2 regions of the Roseibium sp. AWQ4_290 genome follow, and region 1 is predicted to be linked to the other one. Evidence: riboswitches for the same ligand, from Rfam matches in the RefSeq annotation. Region 1 holds a riboswitch; the other holds the start of a gene.

The links. A riboswitch is a leader RNA that binds a small molecule or an ion and turns the genes downstream of it on or off. The one in region 1 is predicted to bind cobalamin.
Region 2: another riboswitch for cobalamin. It lies ahead of ACXAH0_RS09140 (DUF1636 family protein); the one in region 1 lies ahead of nrdH (glutaredoxin-like protein NrdH).

The regions. Positions count from the first base shown of each region.
Region 1 is NZ_JBSWYG010000016.1:82,446-90,080, reverse strand. It holds gene ACXAH0_RS16880 (TetR/AcrR family transcriptional regulator) at 1-106, shown strand, start outside; gene ACXAH0_RS16875 (P-loop nucleotide/nucleoside kinase family protein) at 758-1,270, shown strand; gene ACXAH0_RS16870 (GbsR/MarR family transcriptional regulator) at 1,508-2,059, shown strand; gene ACXAH0_RS16865 (DUF4166 domain-containing protein) at 2,284-2,976, shown strand; cobalamin riboswitch at 3,257-3,462, shown strand; gene nrdH (glutaredoxin-like protein NrdH) at 3,567-3,788, shown strand; gene nrdI (class Ib ribonucleoside-diphosphate reductase assembly flavoprotein NrdI) at 3,810-4,214, shown strand; gene nrdE (class 1b ribonucleoside-diphosphate reductase subunit alpha) at 4,196-6,346, shown strand; gene nrdF (class 1b ribonucleoside-diphosphate reductase subunit beta) at 6,357-7,346, shown strand; gene ACXAH0_RS16840 (hypothetical protein) at 7,564-7,635, opposite strand, start outside.
Region 2 is NZ_JBSWYG010000007.1:139,331-146,965, reverse strand. It holds gene ACXAH0_RS09165 (winged helix-turn-helix transcriptional regulator) at 1-334, opposite strand, end outside; gene ACXAH0_RS09160 (SDR family oxidoreductase) at 458-1,330, shown strand; gene ACXAH0_RS09155 (FecCD family ABC transporter permease) at 1,394-2,392, opposite strand; gene ACXAH0_RS09150 (ABC transporter substrate-binding protein) at 2,483-3,418, opposite strand; gene ACXAH0_RS09145 (ABC transporter ATP-binding protein) at 3,435-4,208, opposite strand; gene ACXAH0_RS09140 (DUF1636 family protein) at 4,205-4,639, opposite strand; cobalamin riboswitch at 4,974-5,184, opposite strand; gene ACXAH0_RS09135 (ABC transporter substrate binding protein) at 5,399-6,352, shown strand; gene ACXAH0_RS09130 (S9 family peptidase) at 6,424-7,635, shown strand, end outside.

The sequences.
Region 1 (7,635 bases):
GAACTGGGTCTATATGTGGTTCCGGGACGACGGCCCGATCACACGGGACGACTACGCGGCCCTGGCCACCACCTTGATCCTGGACGGGCTGAAGAAGGCGACCTGACGACAATCCTGTCAAGGCTCCATCCCTTCAACTGTCCCTGCCGGAGCGGAGCGCAGTGCCGGGATCCGGCTTGCCGCAAGCCTTGCTGTGTATAGGCGCGCAGATGTGTGCTGAATTCCTGCTTTTGCGGGAATGACAAACCGATGTCGGAGAGCAGGTGGCACGGATTGCGGCCAAGGCCGCCGCCTGCCCAAAAGGTCATTCCCGGCCTGATCGGGGATCTACGCGCCTGTCCACCAGACACTGTCATGTGTCGTGCGGGAAGCATCCCGGAATCGGGCTTTCCTGTTCCTCAAGGCCCGCCAAGACGAAAACCGTTTGCAGCCTGCCATCCGCGCACGCCGAATGAAACCGCCCCGGCGCTGGACAAAGAGTGGGGCTCCGGTCGAGCCGGGGACGACCTGCGGAGGACACATCAATATTAGCAGAAAGCCAAATCTCCGCCGCCAGGCACCGTACAAAAGAGGCTGCGCGGCGTCAGGAACCCAGACCTCTGTTTGACCGCATCTGGCATGCTACAGACCAGATGCTCGCCTTTGCGCGCGCAGACAGACTTCCGTTTTCCCTGAGTGTGTCTGAAACAAAGCGATAGCGGACGCATGGGCCTCGGAATATCTTCCGTTTGAGCCAACCGTTTGCTATGTCCTCATCATGACCAGTTTGATCACCCTGTCGGGTCTGCCCGGCGTCGGCAAGACCACCGTGGCCCGGGCTCTGGCCCGACGTATCAAGGCCGTACACCTGCGTGTTGATTCCCTTGAAACAGCGATTGAAACCAGCTGTCTCGACATTCAAGAGGCCGGGGACGCGGGCTATCTCGCCCTTGCTGCCGTGGCCAAGGACAATCTGTCCTGCGGTCTCGACGTGATTGCGGATACAGTGAATTCCCTCGCCGTCACCCGGAACCTGTTTGCCGATTGCAGTGCTTCTTGCGGGGCCGATCTTGTCCTGGTGGAACTGGTCTGCTCCGACCGGGCCGAACACCGCAGGCGGGTGGAAAGCCGCAAAAGCGATCTTCCCGGACACACAGTGCCCACATGGCAGGACGTGGCTGGGCGCTTCTTCGCCCCTTGGGAGGAGGAACACCGTGTGCGGCTTGATACATCCGTGCAATCACCGGAGGATTGCGTGGATATCATCCAGAAAGCCTTGCGCAACGTTTGAACCGGGTCTTTGTCTTTCCCGCCTCTGTCCTTTTTGAAACACCGCGCTTTCATCTCTCAAACGATAGCGACTTGGTCTGAGAGGGGGCTCCTCTTTCGGAACGGGCCGCTGTCCCACCCCAAGAGGAAGACCTTTTGGGCCACCGGCATATGACACCAGCCCCGCCACGGCCCCCGTTGCCGTCGCTGCCTCATCTCCCCCCTTGACTCCTGCCCATGAAAGTCAGATATTTCTGTTATGACAGAAATATCTGATAAAACCGCAAAAGCGCAATTCATCCTCTATTGGGGGGATATGGGCAGCCAGTGGGGGGTCAACCGCTCCGTGGCCCAGATCCATGCCCTGCTTTATCTCAGCACCGATCCGCTGAATGCGGAACAGATTTCCGAGGAGTTGGGCATTGCACGCTCGAATGTCTCCAACTCGTTGAAGGAGCTCGCCGGCTGGCGGCTGATCAAGAGGGTTCCGGTCGCAGGTGACCGGCGCGAGCATTTTGTTGCCGAAACCGATGTCTGGGAAATGGCCCTGCTGATTGCCAGAGGCCGCAAGGAACGGGAGATCGATCCGGCGATCCGGGCCATCGACATGTGCGCCAGCCAGGCCAGGACCGAGCCCGGCCTGAATCCGGAAGTTCTGGGGCGTATACAGGCGATGCAAGAGTTTCTGGCAACGGCTGACAGCTGGTCGGCGCAGATGCTGGGCGTGCCGAAATCAAACCTCGCCGCCCTCATGAAACTGGGCACCAAGGTCCTGTCCCTAGCGAAGATCAGTGGCCGCAAGGCCGGATAAGAGACAGGAGCCAGCAGATGCCAGTTCCCCTGTCCCCGTCGCTCTCCGGGTCCTCATGGCGCCAGCCCTTCGGGCCAAAGGCCCTCCGGGAAACAAGGCCAAGTCCTGAACCTGTCGCCAGAACCAGAACCAGAACCAGAACTGGCTGAGGACAAGTCGAAAAATTTTTGTCTATTAATTTCTCTTTATACAGAAACAACAAACCTAACAGGAAAGGGTGTATCATGCAGATCCCAACGAGCCCTCCACCACCCGCAGCCCGTCTTTGCGCCCCCCGGCGCCCGCCTCCTGGCGGGACCGGACAGCAGGCCGATCTGCGCTTTCGCAAATTGCTGGGCGAAACTGCCTGGGCCAGCCTGTCCCCCGCCATCCGCCGCCGCTTTGGCAAACGGCTGCGCGGCGGGGCCAGCACAGTCTATCAGGGCCAGGTGGTTGCCATGCGCAGGAGCCGGGCCGGAGCCTGCCTCTCCCAGCTGGCACGGCTGGTGGGCGCCCCGCTGCCCCATGACCTGAGCTGCCTTAACCAGCCCGCCGTCGTCTCCGTCACGGAGGACTGTGCCGGAGACGGCCAGTTCTGGCTGCGCCAATATGGCCGGGCGCGCGGGTTTCCGCAGGTCATTCACAGCTCCAAGCGCTTCGCCGGTCCAACCGGCCTGGAAGAATATATCGGCTGCGGCATCGGCATGGCCTTGCGCGTCAGCGCCCGCCCCAACGCCTTGGTCTTCACGAGCGACCACTATTTCCTGCAAGCTGGAACCGTGCGGCTGCGGCTGCCCGCCTGGCTGAGCCCGGGCGCGCTTGCCATCACCCACCGGGACCTTGGCGGCGGCCGTTTCCTGTTTTCCCTCGCCTTGACCCACAGCCTTTTGGGCGACCTGGTTCACCAGGACGCGATCTTCGCAGACATGGAGGACTGATCATGGACGCCCTCCCTTCTGTGAAGCCAGATTGCGGTGCAAATTGCCCAGAGGCTCTCTGGCACAACATCTTGACGGTCCCGGCCCCGTATCCGGCAGACGCCCCAACGACTGACCATCAGTCACAGCAGCACCAACAATTGTCCACCGGTTTTGCAACGGGGTCCGTCCTCCGGTTTCCGCTGCTGATCCGGCCCAAAACAGCGTCCCGGTCCATTCTGCCTCTGATTTGAGCAAAATCCCGAACCACCTACAGATTGACACCAGAACTCACTTACCTACTGTATTTAGTGTTCAGGGCCCGGCGATTCTTTTGCATTGCCGGCTAAGAGGGAAACCGGTGCGCAGGCAGATGCAAACCCGGTGCTGCCCCCGCAACTGTGAACAGGAAGCTGGGATCCAGACGCCACTGGAGATCTCCGGGAAGGCGGATCAAACCGGCATTGACCTGTGAGCCAGGAGACCTGCCTTGAATGTAAAAACGCTAACGGACGGCGGGTCCGCGGGGCGGGATGACCATGTGCCTCGGCACAGGCCCTTCTTGCGCGCTGCCGTTCCCATGAAAAGACCGACTCGGGGTGCAAGAAACAATGACCATCACCGTTTACAGCAAGCCGTCCTGTGTGCAATGCAACGCCACCTACCGTGCGCTCGACAAAAAGGGCGTCGACTACACCATTATCGACCTGAGCGAAGACAGCGAAGCGTTCGAGCACGTTCAGTCCCTCGGTTATCAGCAGGTGCCGGTTGTTGAAGCCATGGGCGACCACTGGGCCGGGTTCCGCCCGGACAAGATTGCAGCGCTCAGCTAAACCTCCGGCGGCTTTGATCCAATGGGAACGCTTGTCTATTTCTCAAGCGCCTCCGGCAACACCCACCGCTTTATCGAACGGCTCGGTGCGCCCGCCCTGCGCATTCCCCGCAATGCGTCCGCAGCGCTTCCAGACGTCGCCGGGCCCTTCGTCCTCGTCCTTCCGACTTATGCGGATGGGGAAGGACGCGGGGCCGTTCCAAAGCAGGTGATCCGGTTCCTGAATGATGCGCCCACGCGCGCGCTCCTCAAGGGGGTGATTGCTTCCGGCAATCGCAACTTTGGGTCTTTTTTCGCCTATGCAGGGCAAGTCGTGTCGAAAAAATGCGGCGTACCGGTGCTCTACCGCTTCGAGCTGGCCGGAACCGACACGGACCTTGCCCGCGTTGACCACGGGATGACGAAATTTTGGCAACAGATGTCCTAGACCGGCCTGCCCAGCAGGCTGCTGCCGTTGACTACCACGCCCTCAATGCCATGCTGAACCTTTATGACAGCGGCGGGCAGATCCAGTTTGATGCGGACCGGCAAGCGGCCCGGCAGTATTTCCTGCAGCATGTGAACCAGAACACCGTGTTCTTCCATTCGCTGGAAGAAAAGCTCGGCTATCTGGTACGAGAAGGCTATTATGAGCAGGAAGTTCTGGACCGGTACGACGCGGCCTTCGTCAAGTCCGTGTTCGAGGCGGCCTATGCCCGCAAATTCCGGTTTCCAACCTTTTTGGGCGCCTTCAAGTATTACACCAGCTACACGCTGAAGACCTTTGACGGCAAGCGCTACCTGGAGCGGTTCGAGGACCGGGTGGTGATGGTGGCCCTGACCCTGGCCGACGGCGATGAAAACCTGGCCATGCGGCTGATGGACGAGATCCTGTCCGGCCGCTTCCAGCCGGCGACCCCGACCTTCCTGAATGCGGGCAAGCAGCAGCGCGGCGAGCTCATCTCCTGCTTCCTGCTGCGCCTTGAAGACAACATGGAATCCATCGGCCGCGGCATCAATTCCGCGCTGCAGCTGTCCAAGCGCGGCGGCGGGGTCGCCCTGCTTCTGACCAATATCCGCGAAGCCGGCGCCCCGATCAAAGGCATTGAAAACCAGTCCTCCGGCGTCATTCCGGTGATGAAGCTTCTGGAAGACAGCTTTTCCTATGCCAACCAGCTTGGCGCGCGCCAGGGCGCGGGGGCGGTCTATCTGAACGCCCACCATCCGGACATCCTGCGCTTTCTCGACACCAAGCGGGAAAACGCGGACGAGAAGATCCGCATCAAGACCCTCTCCCTCGGGGTCGTGATCCCGGACATCACCTTCGAACTCGCCAAGCAGGACGAGGACATGTACCTGTTCTCGCCCCACGATGTGGAGCGGGTCTATGGCATGCCGTTCTCGCAGATTTCGGTGAGCGAGAAATACCGCGAGATGGTGGACGATCCGCGCATCCGCAAGACCAAGATCCGCGCCCGCAGCTTCTTTCAGACGATTGCGGAAATCCAGTTTGAGAGCGGCTATCCCTATATCCTGTTCGAGGACACCGCCAACCGGGCCAACCCGGTGGACGGGCGCATCAACATGTCGAACCTGTGTTCGGAAATCCTGCAGGTCAACGAGGCGTCCGAGTTCCGGGACGATCTCAGCTATTCCCACCTGGGCACGGATATCTCCTGCAATCTCGGCTCCCTGAACATTGCCAAGGCGATGGATGGCGGCGATCTGGGCGCCACCGTGGAAACGGCCGTGCGCGCGCTGACCGCCGTCTCGGTCATGAGCGCCATTGACAGTGTGCCATCCGTGCGCCGGGGCAATGACGAAAGCCACGCCATCGGCCTCGGCCAGATGAACCTGCACGGCTTTCTGGCCCGCGAAAAGATCCACTACGGCTCTGAAGAAGGGGTCGACTTCACCAATTTCTATTTCTACGCGGTCGCCTATCACTGTATCCGCGCCTCGAACGCGCTGGCACGCGAGCGCGGCACAAGCTTCACGGGTTTTGAAAAGAGCCGCTATGCGGACGGCACCTTCTTCGACAAATACATCGACACGGCCTGGGTGCCGGAGACGGACCGGGTCAAGGAGCTGTTCGCGGCCTTCAACATCACCCTGCCGACGCAGGACGACTGGCGCGCCCTGAAAGAAGCCGTCATGACCCACGGCCTTTACAACCGCAACCTTCAGGCCGTTCCACCCACCGGGTCGATCAGCTATATCAACAACGCGACCTCGTCGATCCATCCGATCGTGTCGAAAATCGAGATCCGCAAGGAAGGCAAGATCGGCCGGGTCTACTATCCCGCGCCCTTCATGACCAATGACAATCTCGACTACTATCAGGATGCCTACGAGATCGGCCCGGAAAAGATCATCGACACCTATGCGGCGGCGACCCAGCATGTGGATCAGGGCCTGTCCCTGACCCTTTTCTTCCGCGACACCGCCACCACCCGCGATATCAACCGGGCTCAGATCTATGCCTGGAAGAAGGGCATCAAGACCATCTACTACATCCGCCTGCGCCAGATGGCCCTGGAAGGGACCGAAGTGCAGGGCTGCGTGTCCTGCTCGCTTTAGGAGAGCCCAAATGACCCTGCACACACCCCTTCCCAATCTGGCCCGGCCCGTGCCCCGGGCCGTCAACTGGAACCGGCTGGAAGACGACAAGGACCTGGAAATCTGGAACCGGCTCACGGTCAATTTCTGGCTGCCGGAAAAAGTGCCCCTGTCCAACGACATTCAGAGCTGGGCAACGCTGCACGAGGACGAGCAGCAGCTCACCATCCGCGTGTTCACCGGCCTGACCCTGCTCGACACGATCCAGAACACGGTCGGGGCGCCCACCCTGATGGCCGATGCGCTCACGCCCCATGAAGAAGCGGTGCTGACAAATATTGCCTTCATGGAAGCGGTCCATGCGCGCAGCTATTCCTCTGTCTTTTCCACCCTCTGCCGGACGGCGGATGTGGATGAGGCTTTCCGCTGGTCGGAGGAAAACGAATTCCTTCAGGCCAAGTCCAAACTGATCCTCCAGGAATATGACGCTGCGTCTTCGCCGTTCAAAAAGAAGATCGCCAGCGTCTTTCTGGAAAGTTTCCTGTTCTATTCCGGCTTCTATCTGCCCATGCACTGGTCCAGCCGGGCCAAGCTGACCAACACGGCCGATCTGATCCGCCTGATCATCCGCGATGAAGCCGTTCACGGCTATTACATCGGCTACAAGTTCCAGCGCATGCTGGAAAAGACCGGGGACGCGGAGCGGCAGGAGATCAAGGACTTTGCCTTCTCGCTTCTGCTCGACCTTTACGAGATCGAGTCGAAATACACCGAAAGCCTCTATGACGGGGTGAGCCTGACCGAGGATGTAAAACACTTCCTCCATTACAACGCCAACAAGGCGCTGATGAATCTGGGCTATGAGCCGCTCTTTCCGGACAGTGTCTGCCAGGTCAATCCGGCCATCATGGCCTCGCTTTCCCCGAATGCGGACGAAAACCACGACTTCTTCTCCGGGTCCGGCTCGTCCTATGTCATCGGCAAGGCGGTGGCGACCGAAGACGAAGACTGGGATTTTTAAAGCCAGCCGCTCCTCAAGGGCTTGGCCGTTCGCAGCCTGAAATCACAGATTTCAACGCAACAGACACAAAGAGGCTACAGTCATGAGGCTGCAGCCTTTTTGGTTTCACCCGCCCCCTGCACCGGACCAGCTGACACTGGAGGACCTGACACTGGGCCACCTCGGCCGGGCGGGCCCGCATTGCCTGTTCGCAGCCGACACTTGCGCCACGTTCAAATCACAACGGCCCAATGCCGTGCCCGCCAGGGCTGGTGCCACGCAGCGCCTGGCCTGCATGTGCAGGCCGTGC
Region 2 (7,635 bases), on a different contig from region 1:
TCAGACTGTAATCCACATGGGGCGGGACCACCGCGTGGGAAAACCGGTCGACAAAGCCGTCCGCCTCAAGCGTTTGCAGGGTTTGTGCCAGCATTTTCTCACTCACCCCTTCAATGGTCCGGCGCAGCTCGGAAAACCGCCGGTCCTTTTCCAGGAGAGTAATCAGCACAAGAACGCCCCAGCGGCTGGTCAGGTGTTTGAGAACATCCCGGGACGGACACTTCCCGCTGAACAGCACGCCACGCCGCATCAGCTCCGACAGGGCCAGCCCGGTTCCCTCTGCCGGATAAGGCATAGGATCGGCGCTCTTTCTCTCTTCTGACGTGTTTTTCATCTGCTGTCCCAAAGTTTCTTAAAACTAACCTTTTTGTACGTACTAACAAAAAGTAAGCACATCGTCTACATGGGAGTTATCCGAGCCGATTCAACGGTGCACCCGTTCAACAGGAGACAGAAAATGATTGCAGTTACCGGCGCCAATGGCCAGCTTGGCCGGCTTGTTCTCAAGTATCTCGCCCAATTGACCAGCGGACCCGTCCGCGCTTTGGTCCGCACGCCGGAAAAGGCTGCGGATCTGGCAAGCGACACCGTCAAAGTCGTAAAAGCCGATTACAATGACCCGGCCACCTTGCCGGAAGCGCTGAAAGGCGTCGAGCGGCTGGTGCTCATCTCCGGGTCCGAAATCGGGCAACGCACTCCCCAGCACGCCGCTGTTATCGATGCTGCCAAAAGCGCAGGCGTCTCCTTTATCGTTTATACCAGTCTTTTGAACGCGGACCGCTCCAGCATGATCCTGGCTCAGGAACATGTTGCAACGGAAACTTACCTTAAAGACAGCGGTCTTGCCCATGTGGTGCTGCGCAATGGCTGGTATCTTGAAAATTATCAGGGCACGGTCGCGGCCGCCCTGCAGCATGGGGCGATTGCAGGCGCGAGCGGAGACGGCCGCATCAACGCTGCCAGCCGCTCAGACTATGCAGAAGCAGCCGCCAAGGTGGTGGCCGGGGACGACTTGTCCACGCGCATTTATGAACTGGGCGGCCAGCCCGGCTTCACCATGGCTGAATTCGCTGCCGAACTCTCCAGCCAGACGGGACGCGACATTCCCTTCAGCAATATGGGAGAACCCGACTATGCCGGAATGCTGGCGACCGCTGCGGGCCTGCCAGAGGCTTTTGCCAAGGTCCTGGCCGATTCAGACCGGGGCGCGTCAGAGGGGGATCTCAGCACTCAATCCACCGATCTGGAGACCCTGACTGGCCATCCGGCAACATCTCTTGCCAGCTTCCTGTCAGACAATCTGGCAGCGTTGAAAAGCTCAGACGCCTGACCGGCAACATGGAAACAAGCCGGGGGCCAATCGGCGCCCCGGCCCTGTTTGAAGACGCGCGTGTCAGCCCCGCCCTGCCTTTGAACGCAACAGACAGATGAAGAAAATACCGCCGATCAGGCCCGTCAGGATGCCAATGGGCATGTCTTCCGGCGCCATCAGCGTGCGTGCGGCCATATCCGCCCAGACCAGAAAGATTGCCCCCAGGAGCAGACTGATGGGCAAAACACGGCTGTAATTTCCTCCGACCAGAAACCGGGCGATATGCGGGATCATCAGGCCGACAAAGCCGATAATTCCGGAAAATGCGACCATCACACCCGTGATCAGTGCACCTGCGGTAAACACCACCAGCCGGAACCGGGCGACGGGAATGCCAAGGGTGGACGCTGTCTCATCCCCGATGGTCATGGCATTGAGATCCGCAGCCTTCATCAGCAAGTAGGGCACGGTCAGCACCAGAATGCCCAGGGGAAAAAGCAGATGGCTCCATTGGGCAAGGCCCAGCCCACCCAGCATCCAGAAAACCACCGTGTGCGTGGCTCTCGGATCTCCGAGAAAAATCAAGATGTTGACAAAGGACATGATAATGAAGGAAACCGCCACCCCGGCCAGCACCAGCCGGTCGGCACTGGTCGCAGAGGCAAAGCGGGTGACGCCCAGCACCACCAGAGTGGCTGCCAGCGCTCCGGCAAACGCCATCAGGGGAACGGTCAAAAGCCCCAGAAACAGCCCCGTGTGCAAAAGCGCCAGAATGGCCCCGGCCGCACCGCCTGAGGAAATGCCCAGAAGATGGGGATCTGCCAGGGGATTGCGGGTCACCGATTGCAGAGCAGCCCCTACAATCGCCAGCCCGGCTCCAACAAAGGCGGCCAGAAGGGTACGCGGCAAGCGGATGTTCCAGACAATCGCCTCCCGGCCTGCCGACCAGGTGACCTCTACCAGGCCGGGCAGCATCTTGTTGGCCACCACACCGAAGACCGTACCGGGGGCAACCGGAACCGCCCCGACGGAGACGGCCAGAACCACCGAGACCAGCAGCACGCCCGCCCCAGCGGCCAGAAGAAGCGCAAAGCCCCCTCTGGAGGCTTTGACCGGGAGTGAGTCTGTGACTGGGTCCTGCGAGGGAGGAGCCGGGCGTTGCAGCAAGGCTCAGTCTCCCCAGAAGGCCGCAGCCAGTTTCTTCACCGCCTTGATGTTGCGCGGGCCCGGCGTTGCTTCCACATATTCCAGCGTCACAAACCGGTCGTTGCGCACCGCATTGATCTGTGCCAGCGCCGGATTGGTTTTCATGAACGCCCGCTTCTGGTCCGCAGTCACATTGCCGTAATTCACGATCACGACCACATCCGGGTTCTTTTCCACCACGGTTTCCCAGTCGACCTTCGCCCAGCTCTTGTCAAAGTCATCCAGAATGTTGACCCCGCCTGCGGCCTCGATCAGTGCAGTCGGCATGGCGTAGCGGCCCGCTGTGAACGGCCGATCTTCTCCACTGTCATAGACAAAAACTTTCAATGTTTTATCTGATCTATTTAAAGTCGATTTGAAGCTTCCCAACTCGGCCTTATATCCGTCCACAAGCTTCTGAGCCCTGTCTTCCACGTCAAAGATCCGGCCCAGATTGAGCAGGTCATTATACATGTCCTCCATGGAGACCTTCGGTTTGTCACCAATATGGATGCAGGATTCCGTCAGTTCATAGACCTTGATACCATAGGGCGCGAGGGTTTCCGGCGTCACCTCACCGCCCACTTTCATGCCGTAATTCCAGCCGGCAAAGAGGAAATCCGCATCTGCGCCGACCAGCACTTCCTTGGTCGGGTATTTGGCCGCCAGTTCCGGCAGCTTGGCCACGCCCGCGCGCATGTCCTCATCCAGCGTCTTCCAGCCGGAAATGCCCGTATACCCGGCCATGCGGTCGCGCAGGCCCAAAACCAGCATCATTTCAGTCAGATTGACATCATGGGAGACCGCCGCCTTCGGTGGATGGTCAAACGTCACATCCCGGTCGCAGCTGCGGACAGTGGTTTCGGCAAATGCCTGGGCGGAAAACAGCGAGGCGGCAAGACACAGGGCCAGTCGTTTCATGAAGAACTCCAGAGTTTCAAAGGTGAAAAGTCAGATGCGGCTCATTGCCCGGCACCAGCTTCTGGCGCTGCGCCTGAACGCAATAGGCTTGTTCGATATGGGTCGGGGTCAGCACTTGTTCGGGCAGACCAAAGGCAACAGCACTGCCCTTGTGCAATAACAGAACCCGGTCGCAGACCCGCCCGGCAAGATTCAGATCATGCAGGCTTGTGACAATGGTGATGTTGAGACTGCCGATCAGGGCAACGATCTCTAGCTGATGGCGGATGTCGAGATGGTTTGTCGGCTCATCCAGTACAAGCAGCTGCGGCTCCTGGGCCAAGGCCCTTGCCACCATCACCCGCTGGCGCTCCCCCCCGGACAAGGTCCCGAAAGATCTGGAGGCAAGAGGCGAAAGCCCCATGCGTTCTAGAGACGCCCCAGTGATCTCCCGGTCCCGTTTTCCGGCAGCGGCAAAGCCGCTGCCATGGGGCCTGCGGCCGAGCGAAACGATTTCGCGGACGCTCAAGGCAAAATCAGTCGGCTGCTCCTGAAGAACAGCAGCCACTTTGCGCGCAGTCTGCCGGGCAGACAGTTTCCACAGATCAGCCCCATCGAGCAGGATCATGCCGGAGCTCGGCCTGTGAAACCGATATAACAGCCGCAGCAAGGTCGACTTGCCAGCCCCATTGGCCCCGGCAATTCCAAGCACCTGCCCCGGCGCCAGATCGAAACTGACCGATCTAAGAATGGTCGTGCCCTGCCCGGTGGCCCAGCTGGCTTCTTTCACGGAAAGCGACGCGCCCGTCATAGCTGGCCCCCCATGGCAGCTCCGCCGTTTCGGGCAGATTCACAGGCAAAACACAGAAACTGCCTGCCAGCGCCGCGCGGCTTGCCCGGCCGCGTGCCGGAATTGAACCAGCCATCCAACGGCTCCCGGTACTGGTTAGCAAAGGCAACAAGATCCCCGATATCCGGCTGCGGATCGATGTCCCCGAAAAAACAGGCTGCTTTGTCCCTGACGCTGAAGGCAACCTTGCCGGGCCGGTCGCAGCCCGCCATAAAGGCCAGGCCGGACAGATCAAACTCCGGAATTTTTCCAGACGCAGCCTCTCCGGTCTGCCCAATCGGCAATGCGTGCAGAAGCTGCGTGATCAGCTCCGGCCCGGGGCGGCCATCCGGCCCTCCCGATTGTTCCGGAAGGCCTTGCGTGATCCGGAGGCCCGGCTGCCCCTGCTTCATGTGCCCCTGCTCTGCGCTAACAGCTTGTGTGCCGGCACACGGACGCATGCGGGCAGGTCAAGCCGAGATGAAATTTGTAATGTTATTACATTACGATCCTCAGACGGCGCAAGCAGCTTTTCCTGTCCGTTCGCACAGGTGGCCCGCCCGGTGCGGCTGCTCGAGGCACAGACCAGCCCAGGCGGATCTCCGCAGGGGTCACAGGTTTGGAAACGTCTCCGGCTCATATCGCCCTCCGCGACCAAACGGGGCTTTCAAGAACCGAATGTCCGGCCAGGCCGGGATCATATGTGATGCCATGTCATCCGCTCCTCCGGAACACCCCGTCCGGGTTGAAGTTATGGGTGATATGGCAGGTCTCCTGACTTGCGGGTCGCTGCGCACCTGAACCTTCCCGGGCATCCCCAGTGGTGTTGTCAGGTTTGCTCTCCGCTCACAGTTGCGGGGGCAGTCACGGACTTGGTGCCTGTTGGCTACGCCGCACCGTGTTCCCTTTTAATCCCGATCCGTCTCCGGATACGAGAACCATCCCTTTGTGTGTGTCGAATTCCGAAGCGCCTGTCAATAGTTAACACAAAAGGTTGTAACTCGAAATAATACACTTAAAACAAAAGCAACCCTAAGATTCCAATCAAAAATTTATACATCCAAAGAATTTTTGAATGCCGGTTGATAATATCAATCAAAACAATATCATTAACCTTACAGTATTTATCGAAAAATAAGCAGAAACAAGATTCACAACCGAGAGATAGTATTGTGTTTCTACGGCTGACAATAGCATTTCTTCTGATCTCCGCTTTCAGCGCCGCTCCGGTATGGGCGGATGCAAAGTCCATCCTGATCATCACCTGGCGCGGCACCACTGAGGCGGAGGACGGCTTTGTCCGCAAGCTTGAAACCTTGGGGGTTGACGCTGACTTTGAATATTTCGATGCCCGCAGAAGTGAGGATGAGCTGGCCCGGTTTCTGCGCGACAATCTGGACCATCTGAAATCAAAGGACCTGATCTACACATTCGGGACAACCGCAAGCCTGACCGTTCAAAATTTCGGTGCAGGCGGCGTGCCTCATGTCTTCAATATTGTGGCTGATCCGGTTGGCGCAGGACTGGTGCTCTCCCTGGACCAGCCTCCAGCCGGACTGACCGGTGTGAAGATGTCTCTGTCCCCGGACACCAATCTGGATTTGCTGCGCAAGATCTACAGTTTTTCGTCCCTTGCCATCCTGTTCGATCCCCGCGAACCCAATGCGATTGCCGAAACGGACCGGCTGACCCAAGCCGCCGAAGCGCTTGGCATCAAGGCGGTGCGCCTGCGGTTTTCGCCCGATGCAGATGAGAAGGACCTGCAGATCGCGGCCCTGAAACCGCAGCTCCGATCCGTCGGCGCCCTTTATGTGACAGCCTCTTCATCTTTTGCTGCACATGCCGAAGCGATCGCAGAGCTCGTCCCGCCTGATCTGGTCAGTATCGGCTCCTCAACCGCCTATGTGACAGAAGGGATCATGCTGGCCTTCGGGACGGAATACCGGGAACGGGGAGAAGCTGCGGCGCGAATGGCCGCAAAAATTCTTCTTGAAAAGGTGCCGCCGGGTAGTTTGCCGGTCAGTGAAGTGCACGCCAGCGAAGCAACACTCTATATCAAGGCGGGCAGCCCGGCTCTGGACAAGCTGAACCTGGACAAGGTGCGCAACCGGATCGTCTACAAATAGGGCCTTCCTGTCTCTGGCCGGCAGGAAATCCCATCTTGCCATGACCGCTCAAAAATCCTACCTGCTTGGCCATGACCAAAAGCACTTTGCCTCCCCGCGCCGAAGCGCGCCCCGTCACCCTTGAAACCCACGGCATTTCCCGGCAGGACGACTTTGGTTGGCTGCGGGCGGACAATTGGCAAGAGGTCATGCGTGACCCGGCCGTGCTGGACGCTGACATCCGGGCCTATCTGGAGGCTGAAAACGCCTACCAGGAGGAAGCCATGGCCACCACCAGCGCGCTTCAGGAGACGCTCTTTGCAGAGATGCGTGGCCGCATCAAGGAAGATGACAGCTCCGTGCCCGCCCCGGACGGACCTTATGCCTATGGCATGAAGTATGAGACCGGCGGCCAGCAGCCGATCTTCTTCCGCACCCGGCGGGAGGGCGGCGAGGAAACGATCCTGCTGCATGGCGACAAGGAAGCGGACGGCAAGGCCTATTTCCGCATTGGCGGGGCCAGCCAGTCGCCGGACCACACCCTGCTGGCATGGGCCTATGACGACAAGGGCTCGGAATATTATTCCCTGCAGCTGCGCGACACCGCCACCGGCAAGGATCTGGACTACAGCATTGAAGACACGGGCGGCGGCGGCGTCTTTTCCGCCGACAGCAAATTCGTGTTCTATGTCCGCCTCGACAGCAATCACCGGCCCTCAAAGCTCTTCCGCCACAAGATCGGCACCGATCCGGCCGAAGATGTTCTGGTTCACGAGGAAAAGGATGCCGGCTTCTTCATGGGGGTCGGCAAGACCCAGTCCGGCGAAACGATCCTGATCGATATCCATGACCACGAAACCTCCGAAGTCTGGATGATCCCGGCCCATCTGCCCGAAACCCCGCCCCAGCTGATTGCGCCGCGCGACACGGGCGTGGAATATTCGGTCGATGACCACGGTGACACGCTCTATATCCTCACCAATCTGGGCAGCGCAGAAGATTTCAAGATCGTTACCGCGCCAAAGGCGACCCCGAGCCGGGAGTTCTGGAAAGACTATGTCGCACACAAACCTGGCTGCCTGATCCTCGCCCATTGTGTCTTCAAGACCTTCATGGCACGGCTGGAGCGCGAAGACGGCCTGCCGCGCATCGTCATCCACCGCCTGGCCGATGGCCTGGAACATTCCGTCGAATTTGACGAGGAAGCCTATTCGCTTGGCTTTGGCGGCAGCTACGAATACGACACGACCTCGATCCGATTCACCTATTCCTCAATGACGACCCCGTCGCAGACCTTCGATTAT